One region of the Dermacoccus sp. NHGro5 genome, then DNA from elsewhere that is predicted to be linked to it. Evidence: predicted binding sites of a transcription regulator. Region 1 holds the regulator's gene; the other holds the start of a gene.
What was found. Region 1 encodes LexA, which represses DNA repair genes until DNA is damaged. Its sites were predicted from a motif close to TCGAACANNTGTTCGA; they were not measured.
Positions count from the first base shown of each region.

Region 1 (8,499 bases):
ATCGCCGGGAGCGCCAGCGTGGCGACGACGGGGAGTAGGGGTGCTGCGTCGACGCCGTCTCACAGCACTGCCATGGCTTCGGTCGCCGGCGCGACGAGCGGCGCGCCTCTCAGCATTCACGTCGTCGGGGCGGTGCGGCGCCCGGGCGTCGTCCAGGTGCCGGCCGGAAGCCGCGTCGCGGATGCCGTGACGGCGGCCGGCGGGATGTCGGGTGCCGACGCGACGGCGATCAACCTGGCTCGGCCGCTCGCCGATGGGGAGCAGGTCCACGTCCCCCGCCCGGGCGAGAGCGTCCCCCCGCCGGTGCCCGTGGCGCCGGCTGCAGGGGCCACCGCACCGGGCGCTCCGGCGGCCGTGGCGGGCCCGACTGCTCCGGGAGCGCCCGGTGGCGGGGCCGCGGCCGGGGGCGTCGTCAACGTCAACACCGCGGACGCGACATCGCTCGACGCGTTGCCCGGGGTCGGGCCGGTTCTCGCGCAGCGCATCGTCGAGTGGCGTGAGAAGAACGGTCGGTTCTCGAGCGTCGACGAACTCGGTGAGGTCTCCGGTATCGGCGACAAGATGCTCGATCGCCTGCGCAGCAAGGTCACCGTGTGAGTCTCGGCGGCCACGACATGCGGTTGTTGTCGGCCGCGTGCGTCGCCTGGGCGGCCCTCGCCACCCTGCTCTCGGCTCGCCCCGACCCCGCGATCGTGGTCGTCGTCCTCGCCCTCGTGACGATCGTCGCCGGGGCCCTCGCGTTCGGGACGCGCTTGCCTGGTCTACGGGCGGACCAGTCAGCCCGAGCCCGGCACGAGGGCGAGGATGACGAGAATCCGGCGTCATCCCACGGGTCGGGGTGGGCGCTCTGGGCGCTGCTGGTCATCGCGCTGACGACGATCGTCCTCGCTGCGGCGCAGGTGACGTTGGCGCACGAGGAAGCCGGGCCGGTGACGACGCTGGCCCGTGACCGCGCCGTCGCGACACTCGAGGCGAGAGTGACGGGCCAGCCGCACCGGGTCGTCGGCGCCGGAGGCGACGAGCGCTTCGTCGTCCCGGCCCAGATCGACCGCATCACGGCGCACGGACGCACGCAGGAGGTCGCGACGCCCGTCATCCTCGTCGGCGATCGTCGGTGGACGAACCTCACCTGGCAGTCCCACCTGCGGGCGCGCGGGCGTCTGGCCCCATCGCAGCGTCTCGGGGCGGCGCGCGCCGTCGTGCAGGTCAACGGTGCCCCGGACGTCGTCGGCGCTCCGCCCTGGGTGGTGACGACACTCGAACCTGTTCGGGCCGGGCTCGTCGGCGCCTCGTCGCAGTTGCCGGACGACCCCGCCGGCCTGTTGCCCGCGCTCGTCGTGGGCGACACGGCCCATCTACCGGACGACCTGACGGACGCGATGAACGCCACCGGCATGTCGCACCTCAACGCCGTGAGCGGTTCGAACGTGACGGTCGTCCTCGTCGCGACGATGTGGTTGTTGGGGTGGTCGCGCACGTCACGTCGGGTGCGGGTGGCCCTGGCTCTCGTCGCGCTCGCCGCGTACGTCGTCCTGTGCCGACCCGAACCGAGCGTGGTGCGCGCGGCCGCGATGGGTGCCGTGGGAGTGCTCGGCACGTCGTGGGGACGCGAACGCGCCGCCTGCCCGGCGCTCGCGGCAGCCATCGTCGGATTGTTGGTGTGGGATCCGTGGCTTGCCGTCAGCGTCGGCTTCGCCTTGTCGGCGCTGGCGACGCTCGGGCTCGTTCTGTTCGCGCGACGCTGGTCGCAGGCCCTGCTCACGAAGCTCGGTTCGCGGCGCGGCCGGTTCGTCGACGGGATGGTCGAGATCACCTGCGTCCCGCTCGCCGCGCAGGCGCTGTGCCTGCCGGTGCTCGTCGCCCTCAATTCGTCGGTGTCGTGGGTCTCGATCCCCGCGAACGTCGCGGCCGAGCCATTCGTCGCGCCGGCGACGCTCGGTGGCATGATCGTGTCGACCGTCGCCGTCATCGCTCCGACGCTCGCAGGGTGGCTCGTGTGGTTGCCGGGGCTGCCCACCTGGGTGATCTGCGCAGTGGCCCGCCTCGCTGACGCCGTCCCCGGCGGCTCGGTGCCCTGGCTCCCGGGGCTGGCCGGAGTCGTGCTCGCCATTGTCGTCGTGGCCGTGCTCCTGTGCGCGTGGCGGGCCATCGTCTTCACCGGTCGCTTCGGTCTCGTCGCGCTCGGGGTCGCGGGGGCGCTCCTGGCGGCTGTGCTCGCGCCGTTGCCGGGGGAGTCGGCCGCACCGCCCGCGTGGGTCTATGCGCAGTGCGCGGTGGGTCAGGGGGATGCCGCGCTCGTGCGCACCGGGGCGACGCGCGCCGTCATGATCGACGTGGGGCCTGCCGACGGCCATCCCGCGCAATGCCTCGAGCGCCACGGCATCACGACGCTCGACGCCGTCATCCTCACCCACTTCCACGCCGACCACGTGGGCGGACTGGCTGAGGTCTTGCGTGCTTCCGACGCTCCGGTGGCGGTCCTCGGAACGTGGGTCATGGAGGGCGCTCAGGAGAGTGAGGGACTCAAAGGCCGCGGTACAGCGGCGTCGTCACGATCGCGCGGCGAGCAGGGCGCGTTGGGTTCGGTGCAAGCAGCGCTCGAACAGCCTCGGGCTTCGCTCGGGGCGCTCGCACCGGGACAACGCCTCGTCATCGGCGAGGTGACGATCGAGGTGCTGTGGCCGCGCCGCGTCATGACGGAGGGGTCGGTGCAGAACAACGCCTCACTCGTGCTCGACGTATCGGCGCCCGCGTATCACGCGCTCATGCTGGGCGATTGCGAACGTGAGGCGCAGGCCGCGGTGATCGAACAGGTGCGTCAGAGCGCCCGGCGACGCGCGTTCGACCTCGTCAAGGTGGCGCACCACGGTAGCTCCAACCAGAACGAGCGCCTCTACGAGGCGGCGGCCGCGCGTCAGGCCGTGATCGGGGTGGGCGCCGGCAACGACTACGGTCACCCGACGAAGAAGACGCTCGAACTGTTGGCCCGGCACGACGCGCGGGTGTGGCGTACCGACACGCAGGGTGACGTGGACGCCCTCGCGACGGGTGGCTCGATCAGCCTGCAGGCTCAGCGATGAGCGTGCTGCGCGCTCGGCACCCGTGCTGCCGCGTCGGCGAGGGCTTCGAGGGTGGCGGTGACGGCGGGGACCCGCTGCAGGTCGGGTGTCGTCACGGCGAACACGCAGCGCCGGCTCGACGGCAGCAGCGGCAACGTCACGACGTCCGGATGCGACGTGGAGCGCAGGATCAGCTCGGGAATGAGCGCGACGCCGAGGCCCTCCGCGACGAGGCCGAGAACGGTGACATAGTCCTCCGTCTCGAACGCGACGTCGGGCGCGTAACCGGCGCCCTGGGCGAGGCTGACGAGGTGGCCACGGCATCGGGGGCACCCCGCGATCCACGAGGCGTCGCTGAGCTCCTCCATGCGGACGCTCTCGGCTGCGGCGAGGGGGTGATCGCGCGGGACGGCGAGACGCACGTCGTCGTGCAGGAGCCCGCGGGTGAGGAACGGGTCCAGGTCCTCGCCTGCGGGGAGCGGGTCCGCGTCGTCGTACGTGAACGCCACGGCGACGTCGCAATCGCCGGCACGCAGGCTCGCCAGGGATTCCGGGGGTTCGGCCTCGGCGAAGCTGACCTTGACGTCTGGGAACCGCTCCTTGACGAGTGCGAGGGCGCGCGGGACGAGCGTTGACGATGCCGACGGGAACGCCATGAGGCGCACCCGCCCGGCGCGCAACCCAGCGATGGCGGCGACCTCACTCTCGGCGGCCTCGAGGGCACTGAGGACGGGCGTCGCAGTGCGCGCCAGCACCTGCCCGGCCTCCGTCAGCCGCACCGAGCGGCCGAGGCGCTCCACTAGAGCCGTCCCGGTCTTCTCCTCGAGACGGCGCACCATCTGCGACACGGCCGGCTGAGAATAGCCGAGAGCGGCAGCGGCGGCGGTGAAGCTGCCCTCGTCGCTGATCGCCTTCATGACGCGGAGCCCGGCTGCATCGATCATGCACCAAGAATAACGTGCTCTTATCCATTGTTGAGACAATCGAACGCAGACCTATGGGAGGGGCAGGATGATGAGCGGCGTCGCGGAACTGACCGATTTCGTGCGCGCGGGAGGGCTCTTCGTCCTCACCGGCGCCGGCATCTCGACCGAATCCGGCATCCCCGACTACCGGCGCCCCGACGGCACGCGCCGCACGGTTCCCATGACATACCAACAGTTCCTCGCCACCCACGAGGCGCGTCAACGGTACTGGGCGCGCAGTGCCGTCGGCTGGGAGATCTTCGACGCGGCGGAACCGAACGTCGGGCACGTCGCGCTGGCGCGACTGCAGGGTGGCGGCCTCGTCGATCACCTCGTGACGCAGAAAGTCGACGGCCTTCATGCGCGTGCCGGTGCCCGCGACGTCACCGAGCTGCATGGGTCGCTCGAGCACGTCGTCTGCGTCGCGTGCGGGACGCGGGAAGGGCGCCGTGGCTTCCAGGTACGCCTGCGCGAACTCAACCCCCAGCTGCCGACGCAGGCGCGCCTGCTCGCCGACGGCGACGCGGACGTCGCGGTCGAGCTGGAGCGCGGTGTCATCGTGCCGGCGTGCCTGCGCTGCACGGCCACGACGGTGAAGCCGGACGTCGTCATGTTCGGTGAGTCCGTCGCTCCTGAGGTCGTGGAGGCGCAGATGCGGGCAGTGGAACGCTGCCGGGGCGTGCTCGTGCTCGGCAGTTCGCTCAAGGTGATGTCGGGGTACCGGTTCGTGCTCGCCGCCCTCAAGCAGCAGAAGCCGGTCGCCCTCGTCGGGCTCGGCGCGATGCGTGGCGAGGAGCGGGTCGACCTCGTCGTGCGCGAACCCCTCGGCCCGACCCTCACCGCCGTGTGCGACGCGCTGGGGCTCGACCTCGCGACGTCCTGACGTCTCGGCGTCGAACGTCGGGGCGCAGAAGGGGCTGAGAGTCGAGTTGCAACCACACGCTGGACCGATCCGCGCGGCGCGGCCAGCGCCTCAGATGCTGCGCAGGACGGCCGTGACCTTGCCCATGATGCTCGCGTGGTCGCCGTCGATCGGGGAGTAGGCCTCGTTCGCGGGCATGAGCCACGTCTTGCCCTCGCTGCGGCGCAGCGTCTTGACCGTGGCCTCCGAGTCGAGCAGTGCCGCGACGATCTCCCCGTTGGCGGCGTCGGCCTGGCGTCGCACGACGACCCAGTCGCCCTCGCAGATGGCCGCATCGATCATCGAGTCGCCGACGACGCGCAGCAGGAACAGCTCGCCGTCACCGACGATCTGACGCGGTAGCGGGAAGACGTCCTCGACGGCCTGTTCGGCGAGGATCGGGCCACCGGCCGCGATGCGGCCGACGACCGGCACGTATGACGGCGTGGGTCGCTCGTCGCCCGAGCCCGTCTCGTCGTGCTGCGACTCGGATAGCGCAGACACGGCGTTGCCGCGGTAGCCGCGGGTCGCCGCACCCGAGTCGGGGGAGACGACCTCCATGGCGCGCGGGCGGTTCGGGTCGCGGCGCAGGTATCCCTTGCGCTCGAGTGCGGCGAGCTGATGGGCCACCGAACTCGGGCTCGTCAGACCGACGGCCTCGCCGATCTCACGCAGGCTCGGGGGGTAGCCGCGCTCGTCGACGGAACGTCGGATCACGGTGAGCACCTTGTGCTGGCGTGGCGTCAGCTTGCCCGGCGTGCGCTCCTGCATCGAATGAACGTCACCCATGGTGTGACCCCTCCTGGTCCTCGTCGCACGTCGGTGGTCGCGGTGGCGACACGTGCACCCTCCGGCGGGATGGAAATGCCCGCCATGACGGGGTTGTCGGTGCGCGGTGCTTGTGTATCTGACATCACCCACAGTACGCGGTGTCGCACACAGTTTTCAAAAATGTGTACGAAGAAACCCGTGCGCGCCGTTCGAAAGCACGTTCGGGTGTCGTACAGTTGTTCTATCGCACGCGTGTTCGCTCGGTCCCTCCGGGCTGACCGGGTCGCGTGAGGAAGCCGCACCGGTGACGGTGTGGCGGCGCCTCGGGGGTGTCCCGAGAGAAGGAGTGGTTCCGATGGTTGCTTCGAGTACTGCAGTTCGACGTGAGCCCGTGCTGGGTTCGGGTGTCGACGTGCGCCGCGTGGCGCGGGTCGACGCTGCGGCATCCCGCTCGCACCTCCACCTCGTGCCCACGGGTGGCGCGGTGCAGGTGGTCACGAACTCTCAAAGCGTTCGTTTCGCCCGTCGTCGCTTCACGGCCGTGTGCGTGGCTCTCGTCGTCGTGGCGGGTGCCATCCTCGCGGGCCGGGCGATGGCGAGCGGTGTCGACGGTACGCAGCGGCACGAGGTCACCGTTCGCGCGGGGGAGACGCTTTCGCAGATCGCGGCGCGTGAGATGCCGGGCGTGCGCAACGACCAGGCGGTCGTCGCGATCGAGCACGAGAGCAACCTCGGCTCGTCGCAGGTGCAGGCCGGCCAGAAGGTGATCATCCCCGCACCGTGAAGTGTGACGATCGCCATCGTCGGTTCGAGGGTTCGAGGGGGCGTGAGTCGCCTTCCCCCGGCTGGCGCAGGATTCCGCGGCGCACGAGTGGCGGGGGTCGTCGCGAGGTTGCGCAGGGCGAGTGGACGCGGCCTCGGTGCTGTTGCGCGTCGGGTCTCAGGGGCCTAATATCTCTACATGTGGGGCCTCGGCCCCCGCTTCCCCCTAGATGTTGATTCTCCTCCGCTGATGTGCATCTGCGCTCTGAGGCCGGAATCCCGGGGTGGAGCGCCGTCGTCCCGAGTGTCCCAGCCCCGTCGGAAGGTTTGACGTGCACTGTCCGTTCTGCCGCAACACCGACTCCCGAGTCGTCGATTCGCGCTCGAGCGAGGACGGCACCTGCATCAAGCGGCGCCGTCAGTGCCCGAACTGCGGCAAGCGGTTCTCGACGATGGAGACCGCGAGTCTCACGGTCGTCAAGCGTTCCGGGGTCAGCGAGCCATTCTCGCGCGACAAGGTGATGTCCGGGGTTCGCAAGGCGTGCCAGGGCCGCCCGGTCACCGACGACCAGTTGGCCGTTCTCGCCCAGCAGGTGGAGGAGTCCATCCGCTCGAAGGGCGCCGCCGAGATCGACGCCCATGACGTGGGCATCGAGATCCTCGGGCCCCTGCGCGAACTCGACCACGTCGCCTATCTGCGCTTCGCCTCCGTCTACCAGGCCTTCGAATCGCTCGAGGACTTCGAGACGGCGGTCAGCGAGTTGCGTCAGTACGCCGCCTCGGCGTCCTGACCCCGCGCGCCTGCCGAGGGCGCGCCCCCCAGATCACCCTCACGTACCAGCTCACCCCACCTGCCAGGAGGCTCACGGTCATGACCGAGACGACGAAGGCCCGCGCCAAGACGGGACGCCGCACCGGCGGCGTCACGATCGAACGCATTTTCACCACGCCCGGCGTGCACCCGTACGACGAGGTCACCTGGGAGAAGCGGGACGTCCTCCAGCAGAACTGGAAGACGGGCGAGACGATCTTCGAGCAGTCGGGTGTCGAGTTCCCCGACTTCTGGTCGCTCAACGCCTCCACCATCGTCACGACCAAGTACTTCCGTGGCGCCGTCGGCACCGACGCGCGTGAAAGCTCCCTCAAGCAGCTCATCGACCGCGTCGTGCTGACCTATGCCAAGGCCGGGCGCGACAACGGCTACTTCGCTACCGACGAGGACGCGGAGATCTTCGAGCACGAGCTCACCTACGCCCTGCTGCACCAGGTGTTCTCGTTCAACTCGCCCGTCTGGTTCAACGTCGGTACCGCGAGCCCGCAGCAGGTCAGCGCGTGCTTCATCCTGTCGGTCGAGGACTCGATGGATTCGATCCTCAACTGGTACAAGGAGGAGGGCTTCATCTTCAAGGGCGGCTCGGGCGCCGGTCTCAACCTCTCCCGCATCCGCTCCTCCAAGGAGCTGCTCTCCTCGGGCGGCACCGCATCCGGCCCGGTCTCCTTCATGCGCGGCGCCGACGCCTCGGCCGGCACTATCAAGTCCGGTGGCGCGACGCGTCGCGCGGCCAAGATGGTCGTCCTCGACGTCGACCACCCCGACATCGAGGAGTTCATCGAGACGAAGGCGCGCGAGGAGAACAAGATCCGCGCGCTGCGTGACGCCGGGTTCGACATGGACCTCGGTGGCCGCGACATCGTCTCCGTGCAGTACCAGAACGCCAACAACTCGGTTCGTGTGAACGACGAGTTCATGCAGGCGGTCGTCGACGGCGGCAGCTTCGGTCTGCGCGCCCGCGACACCGGTGAGGTCATCGAGACCGTCGATGCGCGTGAGCTGTTCGACAAGATCAACAAGGCCGCGTGGGAGTGCGCCGACCCGGGCGTGCAGTACGACGACACGATCAACGCGTGGCACACGAACCCCGAGACGGGCCGTATCACGGCGTCGAACCCGTGCTCGGAGTACATGTCGCTCGACAACTCGAGCTGCAACCTCGCCTCGCTCAACCTGCTGAAGTTCCTCAAGGAAGACGACACGTTCGAC
Region 1 is NZ_JAGEKQ010000026.1:102,770-111,268, forward strand. It holds gene J4Z35_RS11475 (ComEA family DNA-binding protein) at 1-597, shown strand, start outside; gene J4Z35_RS11480 (ComEC/Rec2 family competence protein) at 594-3,080, shown strand; gene J4Z35_RS11485 (LysR family transcriptional regulator) at 3,071-4,003, opposite strand; gene J4Z35_RS11490 (Sir2 family NAD-dependent protein deacetylase) at 4,074-4,907, shown strand; gene lexA (transcriptional repressor LexA) at 4,998-5,714, opposite strand; gene J4Z35_RS11500 (LysM peptidoglycan-binding domain-containing protein) at 6,052-6,480, shown strand; gene nrdR (transcriptional regulator NrdR) at 6,791-7,249, shown strand; gene J4Z35_RS11510 (vitamin B12-dependent ribonucleotide reductase) at 7,330-8,499, shown strand, end outside.

Region 2 (8,499 bases), on a different contig from region 1:
GGCCTGCGTCGATGAGGCCGATCTCGGAGACGAAGTAGTAGGCGGTGTCGGGGTCGATGTCGACGCCTTGGTCGGCGGCGATGCGCAGGGCGGCGGGCACGTCCTGGTCGTCCTGGAAGCCGTAGCGCAGCGTCAGGTGCGTGATGCGGTCGTAGTCGTTGCCGAGGTGGTCCAGTACGACGGTGTCCTCCGGTGCGATGTGCGGCACGTTGGCGCTCTTCGTCGTCACGATGAAGACGTTCTCGTGGATGACGTGGTTGAAGTTGGCGTTCTCACGCATGGCGAGCGGCGTCGTCGTCCGGTCGGGGTGGAGGAACACGGCGGTGCCGGGGACCTCGCGCAGGTCACCGCAGCGGGCGGAGCGCACGAAGTCGTCGAGGGGGCCTTCGATGTCGTGGCGGCGGCGCGCGACGATGTCGCGGCCCTTCTGCCACGTCAGCATCGACAGGCCGATGCCGCAGGCGATGACGACGGGCAGCCAACCGCCGTGGAACAGTTTCGCGACGTTGGCGGTGAAGAAGATCCCCTCGAACAGGTAGAGGAAGAAGCCGAGGACGACGAGGCGCCACTTGGGCCACTTGAGCGTGCTCTGCGCGTAGACGAGGAACAGTGTCGTCGTCATGAGGAACGTGCCCGTCACGGCGAGGCCGTAGGCGACGGCGAGTTTCTCGGAGCTGCGGAACGCGAGCAGCAGCGTTATGACGCCGATGAACAGCACCCAGTTGACGCCGGGGATGTAGATCTGGCCCTCTTCCTCCTCGCCGGTGTGACGCACCGTCATGCGCGGCAGGTAGCCGGAGCGCTCCGCTTGGCGGGCGACGGAGAACGCGCCGGAGATGACGGCCTGCGAGGCGATGACGGTGGCCGCGGTCGCGAGGATGACGAGGGGGAGCTTGGCCCATTCGGGGGCGAGCAGGAAGAACGGGTTGGAGATGTTCTTCGGGTCGCTGAGGATGAGCGAGCCCTGCCCCATGTAGTTGAGGATGAGGGCGGGGAAGACGAGCACGAACCAGGCGCGCGTGATCGGCGCGCGACCGAAGTGGCCCATGTCGGCGTACAGTGCCTCGGCGCCCGTCACGCACAGGACGATCGAGCCGGCCGCGACGAACGCGATGAAGGGGTGGCCGATGACGAAGCTGCCCGCGTACGTCGGCAGCAGTGCTCGGAAGATCTCCGGGTCGCGGACGATCTGGTTGACGCCGAGCGCGGCGAGGGTGACGAACCAGACGATCATGACGGGGCCGAAGAACTTGCCGACGGCGTCCGTGCCCTTCTGCTGGATGAAGAACAGCGCTGTGATGACGATCGCGCCGATGGGGACGACGTACTCGGTGAGCCCTTCATGCACCGTCTCGAGACCTTCGATGGCCGACATGACGGAGATCGCCGGCGTGATGACGCTGTCGCCGAAGAACAGGGACGCGCCGATGACACCGAGGATCATGACGATGCCCCAGCGTTTGCCGCCCTTGGGCACGCCCTGTCGCACGAGCGCGGCGAGCGCCATGATGCCGCCCTCGCCGTCGTTGTCGGCGCGCAGGACGAACAGGACGTACTTGATCGTCACGATGATGGTGAGTGCCCAGAACATCCAGGAGATGACGCCGTAGATGTCGCTCTCGTTGGCGACGACGGCGTTGTGGTCGACGTTGAAGACGCTCTGCACCGAGTACAGCGGACTGGTGCCGATATCACCGAAGACGACGCCCAGGGCGCCGAGCATGAGCGCGGCCATGCCCTTCTTGGCATGGCCGCCGGGGTTCGACTCGGGGGTGGACGCGCCCTCGCTCGTCACGCTCGCTTCAGTACTCACCCGGAAAGTATGGGGCCACCGCCCCTGCGCGCGCCACACGGGTAGCAGATACGCCTGTGTCATAGGGTCGCGGGCATGGAATCAACGCCACGGACCGTCATCGGGGTGCTCGCGGTGCAGGGCGACGTCGTCGAGCACGTCCGCATGCTGGAGGACGTCGGCGCGCATGCCGTGCGCGTTCGTCGTGCCGCGGATCTTGCGAACGTCGACGCACTCGTCATCCCCGGCGGGGAGTCGACGGTCATGATGCGCCTCATCGCTCAGGGGGACCTCCTCGAACCGCTGCGCGAACGCATCGCCGCGGGGATGCCGGCCTACGGCTCGTGCGCCGGCATGATCCTGCTCGCCGATCGGATCCTCGACGGGACGGCGGGTCAGCAGACGCTCGGCGGGCTCGACGTCACGGTGCGGCGCAACGCGTTCGGTCGTCAGGTCGCCTCGTTCGAGGCGGACGTCACCGTCGACGGCGTGGACGGCGGCCCGGTGCGGGCGGTGTTCATCCGCGCGCCCTGGGTCGAGGAGGTCGGCGCCGGCGTCGAGGTGCTCTCCAGCGTCGCGCTGCCGACGGGCGGTGAGGCCGTCGTCGCCGTGCGTCAGGGCAATCTGCTCGCCACGTCGTTCCACCCGGAGGTGACGAACGACGCGCGCGTCCACGCCCTGTTCGTGCGCATGGTCGAGCACGCTCGCGGATGACGACTGGGGCCGCGGCTCGCGACGGCGCTAGACTGGCCCGCGATCCGAGCGAGCGCGCCCATCTGCCGTCGCGTTCGCCCCGCGCCCCGCATCGGGCGTGTTCGAGCACGGCAGCACGAGCATCCGAGAGGCAGACATGAGCGGTCACTCCAAGTGGGCGACGACGAAGCACAAGAAGGCTGCGATCGACGCCAAGCGCGGCAAGCTGTTCGCGAAGCTGATCAAGAACATCGAGGTCGCGGCCCGCTCCGGCGGCGGTGACCCGACGGGCAACCCGACGCTGTACGACGCCATCCAGAAGGCGAAGAAGTCGTCGGTGCCCAACGACAACATCGACCGCGCCGTCAAGCGCGGCTCCGGCGCCGAGGCCGGTGGCGCCGAGTACCAGGCCCTCACGTACGAGGGCTACGCGCCCGGTGGCGTCGCGCTGCTCATCGAGTGCCTGACGGACAACAAGAACCGCGCCGTCGCCGAGGTCCGCACCGCGTTGCAGAAGAACGGTGGCTCGATGGCGGACTCCGGTTCGGTCGCCTACCTGTTCAACCGCAAGGGCATCGTCATCGTCCCGAAGGCGCAGGGCGACAAGCCCGACACGACGGAGGACGCGCTGCTCGAGATCGTGCTCGAAGCGGGCGCGGAGGACGTCAACGACCTCGGCGAATCTTTCGAGATCGTGTCCGAGGCGGGTGACTTCGTCGGCGTGCGTGAGGCGCTGCAGGCCGCCGGCATCGACTACGACTCGGCCGAGGCGTCGTTCGTGCCGTCGATGGAGGTGCCGCTCGACAAGGACGGCGCGAAGAAGATGTTCCGCGTCATCGAGGCCCTAGAGGACTCGGACGACGTGCAGAACGTCTTCGCCAACGGCCAGGTCTCTGATGAGGTTCTCGCCGAGCTGGACGCCGAGGACTGATCCCGGTCGTTCCGTGAGTGATCGACGGCCGTGCCCCGCGGGGCACGGCCGTCGCGTGCATCGGGTACGGTGGATGCGAACAAGTGTTCTATCGGGTGCGTCGTTCGCACCCGTCGAGGCCGGAGGTGTGACGTGCGGGTGCTCGCTGTCGACCCCGGTCTGACGCGCTGCGGCGTGGGCGTCGTCGCGACGGGCCAGGGCTCGACGTTGCAGATCGTGACGGTGGGGGTCATCCGTACCTCGGCAGACCTACCGTTGCACGAACGCCTCCACGAGTTGCGCGTCGAACTGGACGCCGTGTTCGAGCGCACCCAACCCGATGCGGTCGCCGTCGAGCGGATGTTCGCGCGCCACGACGTCTCGACGATCATGGGCACCGCGCAGGCGTCGGCCGTCCCGATGCTCGCCGCGGCTGAACGCGGCCTGCCGCTCGGGCTGCACACGCCCTCGGAGGTCAAGGCGGCGGTGACGGGCAACGGGCGCGCCGACAAGGCGCAGGTGACGACGATGGTGACGCGCATCCTCGGCCTCGAGGTCGCTCCCAGACCGGCCGACGCCGCCGACGCGCTCGCCCTCGCCATCTGTCATCACTGGCGCGGTGGCGGGTTGGCACGCCGGGGTGCGAGCGCTGACGGAGCGTCGGCAGCGCCGGCCGCCGTCGCGTACCGGCAGGCTGCGGCTGCCGCGGCGCGACGTTCCCGCTCGGCCAGCAAGACATACCGTGACGCCCTCGGCGCCGCGTCCCAGAGCGCGCCTGCCACTCGACCCGCCAACAGGGGAGTTCGCCCATGATCGCCAGCCTCACCGGTGAGGTGCTCACCGCCCGTCTCGACAGCGTCGTCGTCGAGGTCGGTGGCGTGGGTCTGCTCGTCCACACGACGCCGGCAACCGCCGCCGCGGCACGCCCGGGGGAGTCGATGCGCCTCGCGACGTCCCTGGTCGTGCGTGAGGATTCGCTGACACTCTTCGGCTTCGCCGACGACGACGAACGGGCCCTGTTCGAGCAGGTCCAGACGGTCAGTGGCGTGGGGCCGCGTCTCGCCCTCGCGATGCTCGCCGTGCACCCGCCGCAGCAGCTCGCCACCGCGATCGCGGGCGGCGACGTCAGGGCGCTGACGAAGGTGCCCGGCATCGGCAAGAAGGGCGCCGAGCGCATCGTCCTCGAACTGCGGGACAAGGTCGTCTCCGCCAGTGGTGACGGCGGGCAGGCGGCGCCCCAGGCCGTCGTCCCGGCCACTGCGGGTGGCGACCAGGTCGCCGAGGCGCTCATCGGGCTCGGCTGGAGCGCGAAACAGGCCGAGGACGCCGTCGCCAAGGTGGCTGCCCGTCCTGAGGCCGAGGGCGCGAACACGCCCACCGTGCTCCGGCTGGCGCTGCGCGAGCTGGGCCGATGAGCCCGTCCCACTTCGAGGACCACAGCGCCGACGTCTCGCCGCGCCTCGTCGACCCCAACGGCACCGAGGACGAGCAGCAGCTCGAAGCGGCCCTGCGACCGAAGAAGCTGGCCGATTTCCCCGGGCAGCCACGCGTGCGCGAGCAGTTGAGCCTCGTCATCGAGGCGGCCCGGCGCCGAGCGACGCCGCCCGACCACATCCTGTTCTCCGGCCCGCCCGGCCTGGGCAAGACGTCGCTTGCGATGATCGTCGCGAGTGAGCTCGAGGCGCCCATCCGCATCACGAGCGGCCCTGCCATCCAGCACGCCGGTGACCTGGCCGCCATCCTGAGCTCGCTCAACGAGGGGGAGGTGCTCTTCCTCGACGAGATCCACCGCATGGCCCGCCCCGCGGAGGAGATGCTCTACCTCGCGATGGAGGACTTCCGGGTCGACGTCATCGTCGGCAAGGGCCCAGGGGCCACCGCGATCCCCCTCGAACTGCCGCGCTTCACCGTCGTCGGTGCGACGACGCGCGCCGGTCTGCTGCCGGCGCCACTGCGCGACCGCTTCGGCTTCACCGGCCATCTCGACTACTACGACGCGGCCGACCTCGCCGACATCCTCGCCCGCAACGCCGACCTGCTCGGCGTACCCGCGACGCGTGAGGGCATCACCGAGATCGCCGGCCGCTCCCGCGGCACGCCGCGCATCGCCAACCGGCTGCTGCGCCGGGTGCGTGACTACGCGCAGGTGCACGGGCGCCACGTCGTCGACCTGACGTCCGCGCGTGCCGCGCTCGAGCTGTTCGACGTCGACGACGACGGCCTCGATCGCCTCGACCGCGCGGTGCTCGAAGCCCTGTGCCGACGCTTCGGGGGTGGGCCGGTCGGGCTGTCGACGTTGGCCGTCGCCGTCGGTGAAGAACCCGACACGGTCGAGACGGTGGCCGAGCCGTATCTCGTGCGCGAGGGCTACATGATCCGCACGCCGCGTGGGCGTGCCGCGTCACCGCGGGCGTGGACGCACCTCGGGCTGCGCCCGCCGGACGGGCACTTCACCGAGACATTTCAGCGCGACACCGACGACGGGGGCGGACGTTTCACCGGGTAGGGTGGTGCGGCCACCGCTCGAGTCCGCGCACCGCGCACCGGTGAGAGCGCGCGAGGCGCTTCGAGATCTGACGTGAGGACCCACATGCCGTACCTGGTCGCCGAGTCGCAGGCGGGAAGCTCGGGCTTCCCGATCCTGCTCGTGCTGCTGCCCTTCCTCCTGCTCGCGCTGATGTTCTTCACGCAGCGTCGGCGCTCCCAGGCGACGATGCGCGCGCAGGCCGCGCTTCGCGTCGGTGACGAGGTGCGCACGACGAGTGGGCTGTTCGGCACGCTGCGCGAACTCGACGACGTCAGTGGACACCTCGAGATCGCCCCCGGCACCGTGGTGAGGTTCGATCGTCGGGCCCTGCTGCCCGCAGCCCCCGACGAGATGGAGAAGGGTCGATGAGCACGCCCGCAGGCGCCGAGCGCGCCGACGAGAACCGTTATGCGGTCGATTCGAACCGCCCCGCGGCGCGCAAGAAGCCGAAGCACACCAACCCCAAGCGTGGCTTGGCCGTGCTTCTCGCCCTGTTCCTCGTCCTCGTCGGTGGCATCGCTGCGACGGGACATTGGACACCGAAGCTGGGGCTCGACCTCGAAGGTGGGCGCACCGTCGTCCTCGAACCGGTCGTCACAGGCGGCAAGAGCGTCAACTCGAGCCAGGTCAAGCAGGCCGTCGACATCATCCGCAACCGCGTCGACGCCACCGGCACGTCCGAGGCGGAGGTGACGACGCTGGGGGAGAAGGACATCGTCGTCTCCATCCCCGGAAACCCCAGCCAGCAGGTGCTCGACTCGCTCTCGCGCAGCTCGCAGCTCAACTTCCGCGCAGTCATCGCCGCCGCGCAGGGCAGCACGACGGGTACCTCGCCGTATCGCCTGCCCGAGGTCGTCAACCCCTCGAACGCCGCCAAGAACGGCGCCCCCGGCTCGGCGTCCGCGTCACCGTCTTCATCGGCCTCCGCTTCGGGTTCTGCGTCGAGCTCGGCCTCGTCGTCACCGTCGTCCAGTTCGAAGGACCGACTGCCGGCCGCATTCAAGACCGCCGGCCCGGCCAACGCGAGCGACCCGGCGTGGGGCAACGAGAAGGTCGACTCGGTCTGGGTCAAGGCCGGTATCGCGACCCCGTCGACGACGTACAACCAGCTGCTGCAGCTCTACGCCTGCACCCCGGCCTACCAGGAGGTGGCCGCGGCCGCCCCTGACAACAAGCCGACCGTCATGTGCGCGAAGGAGGGCAACGAGAAGCTGCTCCTCGGCCCGGTCGAGATCAAGGGTTCGCAGCTGACGGACGCGAGCAGCGGCCTCGACACGAACCAGCAGGGCAACCAGACCGGCGAGGTCGCGGTCAACCTGTCGCTCAACGGCTCGGGCAAGACGGCCCTGGCGAACGTGACGCGTCGCGTCGCCCCGCTCGAGCAGCCCCGCAACCGCTTTGCCATCGTCGTCGACGGTCAGTCGATCTCGGCGCCGACCGTGCAGGCCCCGCTGACGGACGGTCAGGCGAAGATCACCGGTGGCTTCACCGAGTCGAGCGGCAAGCTGCTCGCAGACTCGCTGAAGTTCGGTGCGCTGCCGATGTCCTTCAAGGAACTCACCTCCGACCAGGTCAGCCCCCAGCTCGGCTCCGACCAGCTGACGAAGGGTCTCATCGCGGGAGCCATCGGCTTCGGCCTCGTCGTGCTGTACTCGCTCATCCAGTACCGCGCGCTCGGCCTCGTCACCGTCGCGAGCCTGCTCGTCGCCGCGGCGATGACCTACCTCGCCGTCACGCTGCTCGGCTCGCTCAACAACTTCCGCCTGTCGATGGCGGGTGTCACCGGCCTCATCGTCGCCATCGGCATCACGGCCGACTCGTTCATCGTGTACTTCGAACGCGTCAGAGACGAAGTGCGCGCCGGACGGCCATTGCGGGCCGCCGTCGAGACGGGATGGACGCGCGCGAAGCGCACCATCATCATCTCGGACGCGGTGAACTTCCTCGCCGCCGCCGTGCTCTACGTGCTGTCGGAGAGCACCGTCAAGGCGTTCGCGTTCACCCTCGGTCTCACGACGATCATCGACATCGTCGTCGTCATGTTCTTCACCCACCCGGTGCTGGCCCTGCTCGCCCGCACGAAGTTCTTCGGTGGCGGCCACCCCGCCTCCGGTCTCGACCCCGCGCGTCTGGGCGCCCGTCAGGCCGCATACGCGGGCCGCGGTCGCGTGACGATCGCCGACCGCCGCCGCGCCGCCGCACAGGAGGAGACAGCCTGATGGCCAGCCTCGCAACATTCGGCAACGACCTGTTCACCGGTCGCCGCCAGATCGACTTCATCGGCAAGCGCAAGCGCTGGTACGCCCTGACGGCGCTGCTGCTCGCGCTCGCCGCCGTCGGTCTGTTCGGGCGGGGGCTCAACTTCGGCCTCGAGTTCACCGGTGGCTCGGAACTGCGCGTGCCCGGCGTCTCGAGCACGCACGACTACGACACGCGCGCCGAGAAGGCCGTCCAGTCGGCGACCGGCTCGAACGCCGACATCGTCGTGACGAAGCTCGGCTCCGACACGATCCGCGTGCAGAGCGAGAAGCTCGGCAACGGCACCGCCGACGCGACGGACGCCGTCAAGACGTCCCT
Region 2 is NZ_JAGEKQ010000007.1:52,962-61,460, reverse strand. It holds gene J4Z35_RS04075 (potassium transporter Kup) at 1-1,813, opposite strand, end outside; gene pdxT (pyridoxal 5'-phosphate synthase glutaminase subunit PdxT) at 1,889-2,506, shown strand; gene J4Z35_RS04065 (YebC/PmpR family DNA-binding transcriptional regulator) at 2,643-3,416, shown strand; gene ruvC (crossover junction endodeoxyribonuclease RuvC) at 3,549-4,208, shown strand; gene ruvA (Holliday junction branch migration protein RuvA) at 4,205-4,810, shown strand; gene ruvB (Holliday junction branch migration DNA helicase RuvB) at 4,807-5,901, shown strand; gene J4Z35_RS04045 (preprotein translocase subunit YajC) at 5,986-6,291, shown strand; gene secD (protein translocase subunit SecD) at 6,288-8,141, shown strand; gene secF (protein translocase subunit SecF) at 8,141-8,499, shown strand, end outside.
Region 2: a site for LexA is predicted at 3,492-3,507, ahead of ruvC (crossover junction endodeoxyribonuclease RuvC). Genes of this name have one in related genera too.